Regions from separate parts of the Stenotrophomonas sp. YJH_SMC_17 genome, predicted to be linked through region 2. Evidence: riboswitches for the same ligand, from Rfam matches in the RefSeq annotation. Region 2 holds a riboswitch; the other holds the start of a gene.
The links. A riboswitch is a leader RNA that binds a small molecule or an ion and turns the genes downstream of it on or off. The one in region 2 is predicted to bind glycine.
Positions count from the first base shown of each region.

Region 1: another riboswitch for glycine. It lies ahead of gcvP (aminomethyl-transferring glycine dehydrogenase); the one in region 2 lies ahead of AC5P8Z_RS10975 (trimeric intracellular cation channel family protein).

Region 1 covers NZ_JCAFUU010000002.1:295,001-302,710, reverse strand. Annotated here, with positions in the region: gene AC5P8Z_RS06435 (multidrug effflux MFS transporter) at 1-1,181, opposite strand, end outside; glycine riboswitch at 1,483-1,585, shown strand; gene gcvP (aminomethyl-transferring glycine dehydrogenase) at 1,648-4,515, shown strand; gene AC5P8Z_RS06425 (VOC family protein) at 4,603-5,013, opposite strand; gene AC5P8Z_RS06420 (amino acid permease) at 5,196-6,563, opposite strand; gene AC5P8Z_RS06415 (helix-turn-helix transcriptional regulator) at 6,646-7,368, opposite strand; gene AC5P8Z_RS06410 (histone H1-like repetitive region-containing protein) at 7,476-7,710, shown strand, end outside.
Region 2 covers NZ_JCAFUU010000003.1:270,361-278,070, forward strand. Annotated here, with positions in the region: gene AC5P8Z_RS10970 (3-deoxy-7-phosphoheptulonate synthase) at 1-946, shown strand, start outside; gene AC5P8Z_RS10975 (trimeric intracellular cation channel family protein) at 1,158-1,775, opposite strand; glycine riboswitch at 1,860-1,963, opposite strand; glycine riboswitch at 1,977-2,066, opposite strand; gene AC5P8Z_RS10980 (GIY-YIG nuclease family protein) at 2,107-2,382, shown strand; gene AC5P8Z_RS10985 (hypothetical protein) at 2,527-2,943, shown strand; gene AC5P8Z_RS10990 (nuclear transport factor 2 family protein) at 3,012-3,443, shown strand; partial or broken gene AC5P8Z_RS10995 (hypothetical protein) at 3,447-3,901, shown strand; gene AC5P8Z_RS11000 (NAD(P)/FAD-dependent oxidoreductase) at 3,985-5,265, opposite strand; gene AC5P8Z_RS11005 (NYN domain-containing protein) at 5,389-6,168, shown strand; gene AC5P8Z_RS11010 (hypothetical protein) at 6,203-6,394, opposite strand; gene AC5P8Z_RS11015 (glutathione S-transferase family protein) at 6,474-7,094, shown strand; gene AC5P8Z_RS11020 (primosomal protein N') at 7,191-7,710, opposite strand, start outside.

The sequences.
Region 1 (7,710 bases), on a different contig from region 2:
TCCCAGTACCAGAACACGAAGCCAGCAGCGAAGAACGCGGCCTGCCCCAGCGCCAGGTGCAGCGGGCTGGCACTGAGCAGCGGCGACACCACGCCCGCCACCACCGTGCTGATCATCAGCTGCACGAAGGCCTGCAGCGACGACGCCAGGCCACGCTGGTGCGGGTACATGTCCAGCACCGCCAGGGCCAGGATCGGGAAGATCAGCGACATGCCCATGCCGCCCAGGAAGATCGGCAGCACCGCCCACGGCAGCACGAACTGCGGCGACAGCGCCACGTAGCCGACATTCAGCAGCGCCGACAGCGCGCACAGGCTGAAACCGATGGCGACCTGGCGTGTGGGCGTGGTGTGCCCGGCCATGCGCCCGGACAGGAACGAGCCGGTGGTCATGCCGCCGATGGTGGGAATGAACAACCAGGCGAAACCGCCCTCGCCCAGATGCAGGTGCTGCATCACGAACACCGGCGCCGAGGAGATGTACAGGAAGATGCCGCCGAAACCGATGCTGCCGGCCAGCGCCAGGCGCAGGAAGCGCGGGTTGAAGCCGATGCGCACGTAGTCACGCAGCAGCACGCGCGGCGACAGCGGCACCCGCGCCTCGACCGGATGGGTTTCCGGCAGGAAGCGCGCGGTGGCCGCAAGCAGGACCAGTGCGAACACCACCAGGAACCAGAAGATCAGCGGCCAGCCTGCACCACTGAGCAGGATCCAGCCGCCGATGATCGGTGCGATGGCCGGGGCGATGCCGAACAGCATCGACACCTGGCTCATCAGCCGCTGCGCGTCATGGCCATGGTAGAGATCGCGGATCACCGCGCGGCCGACGATCATGCCGACACCCGCCGACAGGCCCTGCAGCGCGCGGAACGCCAGCAGCGTGGGCAGGTCGGTGGACAGCGCGCAGCCGACCGAGGCACCGACGAACACCACCAGACCGCCGAGGATCACCCGCTTGCGGCCCCAGGCATCGGACAGCGGGCCGTGCGCCAGGCTCATCAGGCCGTAGAACAGCAGGTACACGCTGATGGTCTGCTGCACCGCCACCTCGTCCACCGCCAGGCGCTGGGCCAGCTGCGGGAACGCCGGGAAGATGGTGTCGATCGAGAACGGGCCGAACATGGCCAGGCCGGCAAGCAGCAGGGCCATGCGACGGGTGGAGGGGGCAACAGCGGCGGTCATGGAGGCAGCGTCCGGCAGGTCCGTGCGGGGCACGCACGGCGGGCGCCGGTCCCGCAGCAACGGGGACGACGCCAGATGAATTCGGGTATCCGCCCATCATAGGTGGGGATTGCGCCTGACGCCATGCAGCACTGCACAAAACGCACGGCCGGGCCATCGGCCATTCAGGCGCGGCGGCACCGACCAGCAGCCGCTGGCCGGGCCCGCAAGGGGCTATAATCGGCGGGCAACACGGTGGGAGAAGCGGAACACCGCTGCCGAAGGCGCAACGCCCGTAATCGCTCAGGCCCGATACCACCCGTAACACAACTCTGGAGAGACCGGTTCGATCCGGCGCCGAAGGGGCACGAAGCTGCGGTTTTCCGCGCTTTTAAACTCTCAGGCAAAAGGACAGAGGGGCGCCCCGCAGACCGCCGACCGGCGGCTTGTGCCCGTGCGTGTGCCCTTTCCTGACGGATCCTTCGCCATGTCCCAGAACACCCCTTCCCTGCGTGAGCTCGAGCACCACAACGCGTTCGTCGAGCGCCACATCGGCCCCAACGACGCCGAGATCGCGCAGATGCTCGATGTCGTCGGCCACGCGTCGCTGGATGCGATGACCGATGCCATCGTGCCGGCCAAGATCAAGTCGCCGGCGCCGCTGGCGCTGCCGGAGTCGATGACCGAAGTGCAGGCACTGGCGAAGATCCGTGCCATCGCCGACAAGAACACCGTGCTGCGCAGCTTCATCGGCCAGGGCTACTACGGCACCCACACGCCGAACGTGATCCTGCGCAACATCCTGGAAAACCCGGCCTGGTACACCGCCTACACCCCGTACCAGGCGGAAATCTCGCAGGGCCGCATGGAAGCGCTGATCAACTTCCAGACCCTGTGTGCCGACCTAACCGGCATGGAAATCGCCAACGCCTCGCTGCTGGACGAAGCCACCGCCGCTGCTGAAGCGATGACCCTGGCCAAGCGCTCGGCCAAGTCCAAGTCGGACACCTTCTTCGTGCACGACGCCGTGCATCCGCAGACGCTGGAACTGCTGCGCACCCGCGCCGAGCCGATGGGCATCGTGCTGCGTGTCGGCACCCCGGCCGAAGCGCTGGATGCGGAAGCCTTCGGCCTGCTGCTGCAGTATCCGGATACCTTCGGCCAGGTGGGCGACTACAAGGCGCTGGTCGATGCCGTGCACGCACGTGGCGGCCTGGTGGCCGTGGCTACCGACCTGCTGGCCCTGACCCTGCTGGCCGCCCCGGGCGAATGGGGCGCGGACATCGTGGTCGGCAACAGCCAGCGCTTCGGCGTGCCGTTCGGCTTCGGTGGCCCGCATGCGGCGTTCATGGCCTGCCGCGATGCCTACAAGCGTTCGATGCCGGGCCGCCTGATCGGTGTTTCGGTCGATGCCCAGGGCAACCCGGCCTACCGCCTGACCCTGCAGACCCGCGAGCAGCACATCCGCCGCGAGAAGGCGACGTCCAACATCTGTACCGCGCAGGTGCTGCTGGCGGTGATGGCCTCGATGTACGCCGTTTACCACGGCCCGGAAGGCCTGACCCGCATCGCCCGCCGCACCCATCGCCTGGCCTCGATCCTGGCCGCAGCGCTGCGCAATGCCGGCGTGCAGGTCGGTGGCGACTTCTTCGACACCCTGCATGTCACCGGCGTGCACGCCGATGAGATCCACGTCAAGGCACGCGCTGCCGGTTACAACCTGCGCGCGATCGACAGCGACTCGGTCGGCATCAGCCTGGACGAGACCGCCACCCGCGCCGACGTGGTTGCGCTGGCTGCGGTGTTCGGTGCCCAGGCCGACGTCGACGCGCTGGACGCCAGCACCGCCGACGCGCTGCCGGCCGGCCTGCTGCGCCAGTCCGCGTTCCTGACCCATCCGGTGTTCAACACCCACCACAGCGAGCACGAACTGCTGCGCTACCTGCGTTCGCTGGCCGACAAGGACCTGGCGATGGACCGCACGATGATCCCGCTGGGCTCGTGCACCATGAAGCTCAACGCCACCGCCGAAATGATTCCGGTGACCTGGCCGGAGTTCTCGCAGATCCACCCGCTGGTGCCGGCCGACCAGGCGCTGGGCTACAAGGAACTGATCGATACGCTGGAAGCGATGCTGGTGGAATGCACCGGCTACGACGCGGTCAGCCTGCAGCCGAACTCCGGCGCGCAGGGCGAGTACGCCGGCCTGCTGGCGATCCGCGCCTACCACCGCTCGCGCGGCGAAGGCCACCGCGACATCTGCCTGATCCCGGATTCGGCCCACGGCACCAACCCGGCTTCGGCACAGATGTGCGGCATGAAGGTGGTGGTGACCAAGACCGATGCCAACGGCAACGTCGACGTCGAAGACATCCGCGTCAACGCCGAGAAGTACAGCGACCGCCTGGCCGCGATCATGATCACCTACCCGTCCACGCACGGCGTGTTCGAGGAAGAGGTGGTCGAGATCTGCGAGATCATCCACCAGCACGGTGGCCAGGTGTACACCGACGGCGCCAACATGAACGCCCTGGTCGGCGTGGCCAAGCCGGGCAAGTGGGGTTCGGACGTTTCGCACCTGAACCTGCACAAGACCTTCTGCATCCCGCACGGCGGCGGTGGCCCGGGCGTTGGCCCGTGCGCGGTCAAGGAACACCTGGCCCCGTTCCTGCCGGGCAAGCTGGGTGACAACGGCCCGGTCGGCATGGTCAGCGCGGCCAGCTTCGGCAGCGCCTCGATCCTGCCGATCAGCTGGATGTACATCGCGATGATGGGCCGCGATGGCCTGCGCAAGGCCACCCAGGTCGCGCAGCTCAACGCCAACTACATCGCCAAGCGCCTGGCCCCGCACTTCAAGACCCTGTACACCGGCCGCAACGGCCTGGTCGCGCACGAGTGCATCCTGGATGTGCGCCCGCTGGAGAAGACCAGCGGCATCGGCGCCGAAGACGTGGCCAAGCGCCTGATCGACTTCGGCTTCCATGCCCCGACCCTGAGCTTCCCGGTGGCTGGCACGCTGATGGTCGAGCCGACCGAAAGCGAATCGCTGCACGAGCTGGATCGCTTCATCAACGCGATGATCCAGATCCGCGAAGAGATCACCGCGATCGAAGACGGCCGCCTGGACCGCGAGGACAACCCGCTGAAGAACGCGCCGCACACTGCAACCGCGGTGACCGCCAGCGAGTGGACCCATGCCTACCCGCGCGAACTGGCCGCCTTCCCGCTGGCCAGCCTGAAGCAGAGCAAGTACTGGCCGCCGGTGGCCCGCGTGGACAACGTGTACGGCGACAAGAACGTGATGTGCGCCTGCATCCCGGTCGATGCCTACAAGGATGATGAAGTCGAGGCGTGATTCCTCGCTCCATCGGAAATGAAAACGGCCCGCGCAAGCGGGCCGTTCTCATAAGGGCGTGTGGACCAAGGCCCACACCCACAATAATCACGGGTCCGGCATCTGCCCCAGGCTCAACTGCCACGATACGCCGAAGCGGTCCTGCACCCAGCCGTAGCGGTTGCTGAAATCGTAATCGCCCACCGGCATCAGCCAGTGCCCACCCTCGCCCAGCACGCGCGCCGCGCGCTCGAACTGCTCTGCACCGGAACACTCGACGAACAGCGAGATCGACGGGCTGAAGGTGAAGTCGTGCACGTCCAGGCTGTCGAAGCACAGGTAGTGGGTGCCGCCGAGCAGGAAGATGGCCTGGCGGACCTGCCCGGGCACACCGGCACCGGCGCCCTCCGGGTGGCGCTGCAGGGCCAGCAGGCGGAAATCGGCGAAGGCTTCAGCGTACAGGGCCAGGGCGGCCTCGGCCTGGCCGGTGAACATCAGGAACGGACGGCTGCGCAGCATGCGGTACTCCCGGTCGACGGGCCGATGACGGCCTACGCGCTCAGGATGGCACGGCGGATGTATGCCTGCTGTGGAACCGAGCCCGTGTTCGCCTGGCGACCACGCGAACGGCAGCCGACCATAGGGTCGGCTCTACAGAAGGTCCGGCAACCGCAGCCGACCGTGGGGTCGGCTCTGCCCGATCATGCTTCGCGCATGCGCCGTGCGATGGCGCTGCCTGCGGCGATCGTAGCGGTCAGCGCCACCATCGACAGGAACTGCAGGCGGGTATGCGATTCACTCAGCAGCAGGCCGAAGATCAGCGCCAGGATGCCCAGCGCGCACACCGTCAGCCACGGGAAACCGGCCATGCGGAACGGCAGTCGGGTGCCCAGTCGATCAGCACGGCGGCGCAGCACCAGCTGCGAGACCAGCGACAGCGTCCACACCAGCAGACAGGTGGAACCGACGATGTTCAGCAGTACCGGCAGTACCCGGTCCGGGAACAGCAGTTCCATCACCGTGGCGGCGAAGCCGAACAGCACACTGGCGAGAACGGCGATCACCGGCACCTGGCGCGGGTCGGTCCAACCCAGCACAGCCGGTGCTTCACGACGCTGCGCCAGCGAATACATCATGCGCGAGGCACCGTAGAGGTTGGCATTGAGTGCCGACAGCAGCGCGATCACCGCAATCAGCGTGATGGCGGTGCCGGCACCCGGGATGCGGGCGATATCCAGCACTGCGGCGAACGGCGACTTCAGCGCCTCGCTGGTCCACGGCACCACGGCGATGATCACGCTCAGCGAGCCGATGTAGAACACCAGGATGCGCCAGGCCACGGTGCGGATCGCACGGGCAATGCTGCGTTCCGGGTCTTCGGTCTCGGCAGCAGCGACGGCCACGATCTCGGTGCCGCCAAAGGCGAACACCACCACCAGCAGCGCCGCACCGATGCCGGCCAGGCCCTTCGGTGCAAAGCCACCGTGTTCGGTGAAGTTGCTCAGGCCGGGCGAGGTCACCTGCGGCAGCCAGCCCATCAGCAGCGCCACGCCGATGGCGATGAAGGCCAGGATTGCCGCCACCTTGAGGATGGCGAACCAGAATTCGAACTCGCCGAAGTTCTTCACGCCGAGCAGGTTGATCGCGGTGAAGAACAGCATGAAGGCCAACGCTGCCATCGGTACCGGTACCGCCGGCCAGACCGTCGCCAGCAGCCCGGCCGCGCCCACCGCCTCGGCAGCGATCACGATCACCAGCTGCACCCACCACAACCAGCCGACGGTGGCACCGGCGGTGGCCCCCATGGCATCGGCGGCATACACCGAGAACGCGCCGCTGGTCGGTTTGGCCGCCGCCATCTCGCCCAGTGCGTTCATCACGATGATCACCAGCGCGCCGGCCACCAGGTAGGACACCAGCACCGCCGGGCCGGCCGCCTGCACGCCCACGCCCGAGCCGAGGAACAGGCCGGCGCCGATGGCGCTGCCCAGGCCCATCATGATCAGCTGGCGGGGCTTGAGCGAATGTCCGAGGCGGGACGGCGAAGCGGTCGGAATCGAGTTGGGCATCGGCGGGGCTGGCGGCGGGCTACAGGGGCGACACCTTACCCTGTCCCATGCCCGCGGGGATAGGCACAGCGCAGCAGGCGGATCAGGCCAGTGCCGGCTCGCCGACGCTGCCGCCGATACGGGCGCGATAGGCGCGCGGCGAGAAACCGGTTTCAGCCTTGAACTTGCGGGTGAAGGCGCTCTGGTCGCTGAAACCGCAGGCCTGGCCGATGCTGGCGATGCTCTCGTCACCGTGCAGCAGGTGCATGGCCATCTGGATCCGCAGCCGGGTCAGCACCTGCTGCGGGGTCATCTGGAACACCTTGCGGAAGCTGCGCTCCAGCTTGGACAGCGAAAAGCCGGTGATGTCCAGCAGGGTCTGCATGCGCACGTTCTCGGCGTAGTGCGCATTGAGGTGGGCCAGCGCCAGCCGCAGCTGTTCGTACTGGGCGCCCAGGCTGTCCTTCTGGCCAAGGTCGCGGGAAATGCCGATCAGCCCTTCGATGGCCCCATCAACCACCAGCGGGCGCTTGCAGGTCAGGCACCAGCCCGGTTCGCGGTTGGCGAACAGGTGCAGCTCCATCAGGTTCTCGATCACCTCGCCGGACAGCACCCGCGCGTCCTGGTCAACGTAGTCCGCGCTGAGTCCGGTCGGGTAGATTTCGGCCGCCGTGCGCCCGATCACGTCCTTGCGCGCGCGCAGGCCCAGCCGCCGCAGCATGGTCTGGTTGACGTGGGTGTAACGCCCCTGAAGATCCTTGATGAAGAACAGCACATCCGGGATGGCGTCGAACAGGGCTTCGATGTCGGCAGGCTCGACTCGCATGCGGCAAGCATAGCCGAGGCCCCTTGCCGGTGCGATCACCCTTGCGGGACTTGCGCTTAACGCCGCCAGGCCCACCGTGGAGCCCAGCCCCCACCGGAGATCCGGCCATGCCACGTGGTGACAAGTCCGCCTATACCGAAAAGCAGAAGCGCCAGGCCGAGCATATCGAGGACAGCGAGCGCGAGCGCGGTGCCAGCGAAAGCACCGCCGAACGCATCGCCTGGGCCACCGTGAACAAGCAGGATGGTGGAGGCAAGCGCGGTGGCAGTGGGCGCAAGGCGGCGAAGAAGGCACCGGCGAAGAAGGCCGCTGTGAAGAACACTGCTACAAAGAAGTCGACTG
Region 2 (7,710 bases):
GCACCAGATCCTGCATGGCCGTGATGACCGCCTGGCCGTGGTGGTGGGCCCGTGCTCGATCCACGACCCGAACGCCGCCATCGAGTACGCACAGCGCCTGAAGCCGCTGCGCGATGCGCTGGCCGGCGAACTGGAAATCGTCATGCGCGTGTACTTCGAGAAGCCGCGCACCACGGTGGGCTGGAAGGGCCTGATCAACGATCCGGACCTGGATGGCAGCTTCAGGATCGACAAGGGCCTGCGCATCGCCCGCGGCCTGCTGCGCGACATCAACAAGCTCGGCCTGCCCGCCGGTGTCGAGTTCCTTGACGTGATCTCGCCGCAGTACATCGCCGATCTGGTGGCATGGGGTGCCATTGGTGCGCGCACTACTGAAAGCCAGGTGCATCGCGAACTGGCGTCGGGGCTGTCGTGCCCGGTCGGCTTCAAGAATGGCACCGACGGCAACGTGAAGATCGCCGCCGACGCGGTGGGTGCCGCTTCGAATCCGCATCATTTCCTGTCGGTGACCAAGCAGGGTGGCACCGCCATCGTTTCGACCACCGGCAACCCGGATTGCCATGTGATCCTGCGTGGCGGCAAGCAGCCGAACTACGACGCGGGCAGTGTGGCCGAGGCCTGCCAGGCACTGGCCAAGGCCAGGTTGCCGACGCGCCTGATGATCGACGCCAGCCACGCCAACAGCCTGAAGAACCCCGAGAACCAGCCGAAGGTGATCGAGGACATCGCCGTTCAGTTGGAAGACGGGGAACAGCGCATCGTGGGTGTGATGATCGAGAGCCATCTGGTGGGTGGCCGCCAGGAACTGGTGGAAGGCCAGCCGCTGGTCTACGGGCAGAGCATCACCGATGGCTGCATCGACTGGGACACCACCGTGACGGTGCTGGAGCGACTGGCTGCGGCCGTGCGCGCCCGTCGCGAAGTGAAGGTGTCCGAAGCGGCCTGATGAAAGCCGCCTCACGGCGGCACGAGTGTGGATGGCGGCCAGCGCCTGCGGGGGTGCGGCCGCGATCAGGGCCGGTCGGAGTTGGAGACCGGCCCATCTGCACCGGCGATGCGCCTGGCGCTGCGCATGAGCGACAGCGCCAGGTACATCGCCGGGGTGGTGCAGGGCGCGAAGGGTAGCGCCGGGCCATGCCCGGCGAACACGCTATCGTTCAATGCACTTCGTCGTGATACACGAACTTCGGCATTTCCCAACGGTAGTGGATCGCCAGCAGGCGCAACGCGAAGCCGCCGCCCAGGCAGCACAGGATCGCGGTGGCGTCGGCCACGCCCCAGTGCAGCAGCAACAGGTACGCCGCGCCGGTCAGCAACGCGATGATCGCGTACAGCTCCTTCTGGAAGATCAGCGGCACCTCGTTGCAGAGGATGTCGCGCAGCACGCCGCCGAACGCGCCGGTCAGCATGCCGGCGATCAGCACGATCGGCATCGCATGGCCCGCTTCGCGCGCAATCGAGCAGCCGATCAGGGTGAAGGCGATGAGGCCCAGGCCATCGAGCACAAGGAAGGTACGGCGGAAGTGGTGCATCCAGCGAGCCACCCATGTGGCGATCAGCGCCGCGCACACGGTGAAGCCCAGGTACTCGGGATGCTTCACCCAGCCCAGCGGATAGTGGCCGAGCAGGATGTCGCGCAGCGAACCGCCTCCGAGCGCGGTGACGCAGGCGATCATGACCACACCGAACAGGTCCATGCGGCGGCGGCCGGCGGCCAGGGCGCCGGTCATGGCTTCGGCGGAAATGGCGATCAGGTAGATGATGGACAGCAGCATGGGGCAGGCTCCGGGCGCGGTGGGGCCGGCCATGCGCCTATACCGCCACTGCCTGCGCAATGACGGGATGACGATGACCGGTGCCGCTCCCGCTGTCCTTTTGCCTGAGAGTTCAGCGGCGTAGGCCGCGTGCCCCTTCGGCGGATCGTCCCGGGCGTGCCCGGTGACCTCTCTCCAGCTCGGCGAGTCGAATGCATGGTTGGTGGGATTCCAGCCCACCGGCCTGAGCGATCATGGGAGCCTGCGCCTTCGGCGGGCGCCAGCACGGCGCCTCTCTCCTGCATTCGGGCGCCAGTATATCCGCTGCAGTGCAGCACGGCATAATCCGGCCATGGCCCCGTCCCTCCGCCCGTGGTTCCTGTACCTGCTCGAATGCCGCGACGGCAGCTTCTACGCCGGTATCAGCACCGACGTGGACGCGCGTTTCGCCGCCCACCAGGCCGGCAAGGGCGCCCGCTATACCCGCGCCCGGCCGCCGCTGCGCATCCTTGCCGTGCGCGAGTACCCGGACCGCGCCGCCGCCTCGCGCGCCGAATGGCAGCTCAAGCAGCAGCCGCGCGAACGCAAGCTGGCCTGGCTGCAGGCGCCGGATCCCGCGCTTCTGTAGAGCCGAGCCCACGCTCGGCTTCTGTTCCGTCTGCACGATGCGGGGCCCGGGCATGGACTGGGCTCTACGGTAGATCCACGCCGTGCGTGGGTAGGCCTTGTCCATGCCATGATCGCCACACCCATCGACACATGGATCCGTCCGATGAAGAACCGCGGGATACTGCTGTTGGCTGCCTGCGTGGCCCTTCTGGCCTGCACCCAGGAACCACCCCCACCGCCACTGCAGCAGGGGCAGATCGGCACCGCCGCTGAGCTGGCAGCGTATGGCCCGAGGACACCCGAACCGATCCACCTGCGTCGTGACCGGGTCCCTCCCGATCTGATCGATCTGATCCCGTTCGCAGAAAGGTGGGGGATCGGCGATGACGTGCTTCGCAACGAAATGCAGGAGCGCGCCACTGACGCGGAAAAGCAGGCATTGGCGGATGCGCTGGCGGGGCGCCATGCGCGCATCACCACCTGGTTGGACAGCTTCCCGCAGGGGCAGCCCATGTCTGTAGAAGCCGCTGCGTTCATGTACATGCAGCTGGGCACCGACGAAATGGGCCTGATGCCGTAGATCCACGCCATGCGGGGATGCGGCTTGCACATGCCATGATCGCCCAGCCCTCAGCCCTGGAGACCCGGATGTCCACGATCGCCCTGTTGTTCGCCCTTTCCGCAGCCACAAGTCCTGCCGCCGACCCAGCCACCCTCGCGGCCATCGAAGCCACCTGCCACGACTACGTCGATGGCCAGCTGGAAGCCGACCCGCAGCGCGTCGCCCGTTCCCTGCATCCGGACCTGGCCAAGCGCGCGGTGCTCGGCGATACGCCCGACGAGCGGCTTGGCCTGCGCCGCATGTCGAAGGAGGAACTGGTTTCGCTGACAAAGCAGGGCGCGCTGAAGACGCCGAAGGATCAATGGGACCGTCGCTGCACGGTGCTGGACTTGACCGGCAACGCGGCCTCGGTGTGGTTGGAAACCCCATGGTTCGTCGATTACTTCCACATGGGGCGCTTTGACCAACGCTGGGTCATCGTCAACGCGTTGTGGTACCCGAAGCCGAAGGCACAGTGAGCGATGCGTGCCGCCGGCAAAGCATGGATCTCCGTCGTCGTGCTAATCGCCGGCATCGCGCTGCTGCCTGGCCTTCTGTACCTGCTCGGGCTGACGCTGGCCGAAGGCCGGCCGCAGCCGGCAGACCGTGTGCCGAGTGGTGTGGCTGCGTGCACCAGTGAACCACGAACGGGATACCAGACGGTGGACCCGTGGCGTTTCATCGCCCGGTTCTTCGACAAGGCCGTGATGAAGAAGAAGGTGCCTGAAGTGGAGCGGGAGACCTTCTGGATTGCCCGACGCCACCTGTGGCGGCAACCGCAGCAAGACATGCTGCGCTGGCATCTCAGCAGCACCGCATTGACGATCTGGATCACCCGGCATTGGAGTACCGCGCAGATTGCCGACACCGCGAGAGAAGAGGGTTTCTGCCGGGCAGGGTCGAAACGGCGGGTGCGGGCGGCCCGATGAGGAGGTAGAGCCACGCATGGCGTGGAACTACTGCAACAAGGGGTCAGAGCCCTTTCCTGCGGAAAGGGATCCGACCCCGTTGCGTGCAGCCCTACCGCTTCGGCCGCCGGTCGTCGCGGTCATCACCGAAGATGATGCGTGCGCTGCGCTGGTAGCTCCAGTACGCCACCGCCCAGTTCAGCAGCACCACGATGCGGTTGCGGAAGCCGATGAGGAAGAACACGTGCGCGGCCAGCCAGAACCACCACGCCAGTACACCGGACAGCTGCAGGCGGCCCAGGTGCACGATCGCGGCCATGCGGCCGATCGTGGCGAGGTTGCCATAGTCGGCGTACTTGAACGGACCGGGTTCGGGCTTGCCGTGCAGGCGAGCGCGGATCACCTCGGCCACGTACTTGCCCATCTGCTTGGCCGCGGGCGCCACACCGGGCACCGGCTTGCCATTGGCCTGGCTCAGCGCGGCCAGGTCGCCGGCCACGAACAGCTCCGGGTGACCGGGCAGGGTCAGGTCCGGTTGCACCTGTACGCGTCCGGCGCGGTCCAGCGGCACCTCCAGCGTGCGCGCCAGCGGTGAAGCAGCCACGCCGGCGGCCCACACCACGGTGCGCGCCGGCACGAACTGATCGCCGAGCGTGAAGCCGTGGCTGTCGATGTCGCTCACCGGGGTGCCGGTCAGCACTTCCACGCCAAGCTTTTCCAGCTGCCGGCGCGCCTTCAGCGAAAGCACTTCCGGGAACGAGGACAGTACGCGCGGACCGGCTTCGACCAGCCGCACCTTGGCACTGGCCGGGTCGATGTGGCGGAATTCATTGCGCAGCGTATGCCGCGCGATTTCAGCCAGGGTGCCGGCCAGCTCGACGCCGGTAGGGCCGCCGCCGACGATGGCGAAACTCAGCCACGCCGCCTTCTTTGCCGGGTCCGGTTCGGCCTCGGCGCGTTCGAAGGCCAGCAGCAGCTTGCGGCGCAGCGCGATGGCATCGTCCAGTGTCTTCAGGCCGGGCGCGTCATCGGCCCACTGATCGTTGCCGAAGTAGGCGTGGGTGGCGCCGGTGGCCAGCAGCAGGCTGTCGTAGTCCAGCGTGCTGCCGTCGGCCATGCGTATCTGCCGGGCCTGCTTGTCGATGGCCACCACTTCGCCCAGACGGACTTCCACATTGCGCTGGTGGCCGAGGATGTGGCGCAGCGGTGCGGCGATATCCGGCGCGGACAGGCCGGCGGTGGCCACCTGGTACAGCAGCGGCTGGAACAGATGATGGTTGCGGCGGTCGACCAGGGTGATGCGTATGCGTTCGCGGGCCAAGGCACGGGTGGCCCAGAGACCGGCAAAACCGCCGCCGACAACGACCAGATGCGGAACGCGCTCACGACTCATCGACTCACTCCAGTGGGGGCATTGGGGGAAGCGCCTGGCATCTTCGCACGCTGACCGCCTGTCACGTCAGCGCCCGCGTGGATCGGCGATACTCGGGTTCAGGCAACCGCCCTTGAGGAGCCCATGAGCGAACCGGAAAAGCGCATCGCCCTGTTGATCGACGCCGACAACGCGCCGGCCTCGAAGATCGACGAGGTGCTGGCCGAAGTGGCCCGCTACGGCGTGGCCAACGTGCGCCGCGCCTATGGCAACTGGAAGAGCCCGCGATTGAAGGGCTGGGAAGCCGTGCTGCACGAATACGCGATCCGGCCGATCCAGCAGTTCGCCTACAGCAAGGGCAAGAACGCCTCGGACATGGCGATGGTGATCGATGCCATGGACCTGCTCTACGCGCGCAACCTCGACGGCTTTGCCATCGTGTCCAGCGATGCGGACTTCACCCCGATGGTGATGCGCCTGCTGACCGATGGCGTGAAGGTGTATGGCTTCGGCGAGAAGAAGACGCCGGAACCATTCGTCAACGCGTGCTCGAAATTCACCTATCTGGAGGCACTGGGCCAGACCCACGCCAGCGTGCCGGATGCCGAACAGGCGTCCAGCGAACAGGCCTCGAGCGAGCCGGTGGCCAACGACGATGCGCGGCCGCGCAAGAGTGGTGCGGAAATGCGCAGCGACTCGCGGCTGGTGAAGATGCTGCGTCGCGCGGTGTCCGCGGCCGAGGGTGAGGATGGCTGGTCGCACCTGGGACCGGTCGGCAGCCAGATCGGCAACCAGGCCTCGTTCGACCCGCGCAACTACGGCTACGGCAAGCTCAGCGATCTGCTGGCGGCGATCGGCCTGTTCGAACTGAAGAAGGACGGCAAATCCTCCTACGTGCGCGCGCTGCCGAAGAAAAACCGCTAGTGCCGGCCGCTGGCCGGCACATCACCCAAACGGGTCAGATCACCCGTGCTTCCGAATTCGCATAGCCGTCGGCGAACCCGGCGGCGAAATCCTCAACGCCGTTGAAGGCCAGCAGCAACAGGCCCGCACACAGCAGCAGATTGCGATTGGAGCGGCGGTAGCCCAGCACCAGCATCCCCAGCCCTGCTGCCAGCAGAACGTAGTTCAAAGCATCCCATGCAGTCACGTCGTCTCTCCCTGTGGATGGGCGTATCGTAGCGCTTCCGCGCCACCGTGGCGCGCCGCTGCAGGCAAGGAAATCCGCAATGTTGAAGATCTGGGGCCGCCGCAATTCCAGTAACGTCCGCAAGGTGCTGTGGTGCGCTGAGGAGATCGGCCTGCCGTATGAATCCATCGAAGTCGGTGGCAGCCACGGCGGCACGCAGACGCCGGAGTACCAGGCGATGAATCCCAACAGCCTGGTGCCGGTGATCGAAGACCATGGCCTGCCGCTGTGGGAATCGAACGCCATCGTGCGCTATCTGAGCGCACGCTACGCATTGGGCACGCTGTACGCCGAAGACCCGATGGAGCGTGCCCAGGCCGAGAAGTGGATGGACTGGAGTACCTCGCGGATGGCGCCGCTGTACAGCGACCTGATCTGGGGCATCATGCGTACCGCCCCGGCCGACCGCGACGAATCGCGGATCAATGCCGCGATCGTGCGCGCCGGTGACTACCTGGCCATGGCCGACGCCACCCTGGCCAAGCAGCCGTGGTTGTCCGGCGACAGGTTCGCAATGGGCGACATCCCGCTGGGCTCGCTGATCTACGCGTGGTTCGAATTGCCGATCCAGCGCCCGGAGCTGCCGCACCTGGCTGATTGGTACGCCCGCCTGCGCGAGCGCCCCGCCTACCAGCGCGGCGTGATGTCGCCGCTGACGTAAGCGAAAGCATTCGGGATCAGAGTCATTTTCTGCGAAAAGGAACCCGACCCCAGGGCATCGGGGTCGGATCCCGCCCGACGGGTGGGCTCTGACCCCTCAATACAGATCCGTCGGATCCACATCCAGGGACCAGCGCACCTTGCGTGCTTCCGGCAGCGCGTACAGCTGCGGTACCAACTGCCCGAGCACGCCGTGCAATGGCGGCCGCTGCGTCGCCGACAGCAACAGCTGCGTGCGCTGGTAGCCGGCCCGCCGCGGCATCGGCGCCGGCATCGGCCCATACGCCTCCACTACGTTCTGCTCGCCCAGCAGCTGCCGCGCAGCCAGCAGGAACGCGTTGGCATGCTCCACCTGCTGCGCTTCGGCGCGCATCAGCGCCAGGTGTGCGAAGGGTGGGAATCCGGCAGCCTGGCGCTGGTTCAATTCGGCCTGCGCGAACGGGTGGTAGCCACCGCTGACCAGGGTTTCCAACAGCGGATGCCCCGGATGATGGGTCTGCAGCCAGACCTCGCCAGGATCACGTGCACGGCCCGCGCGGCCCGCCACCTGGATCAGCTGCTGTGCCAGTTTCTCGCTGGCACGGAAGTCCGCCGAGAACAGCCCTTCGTCGATGCCG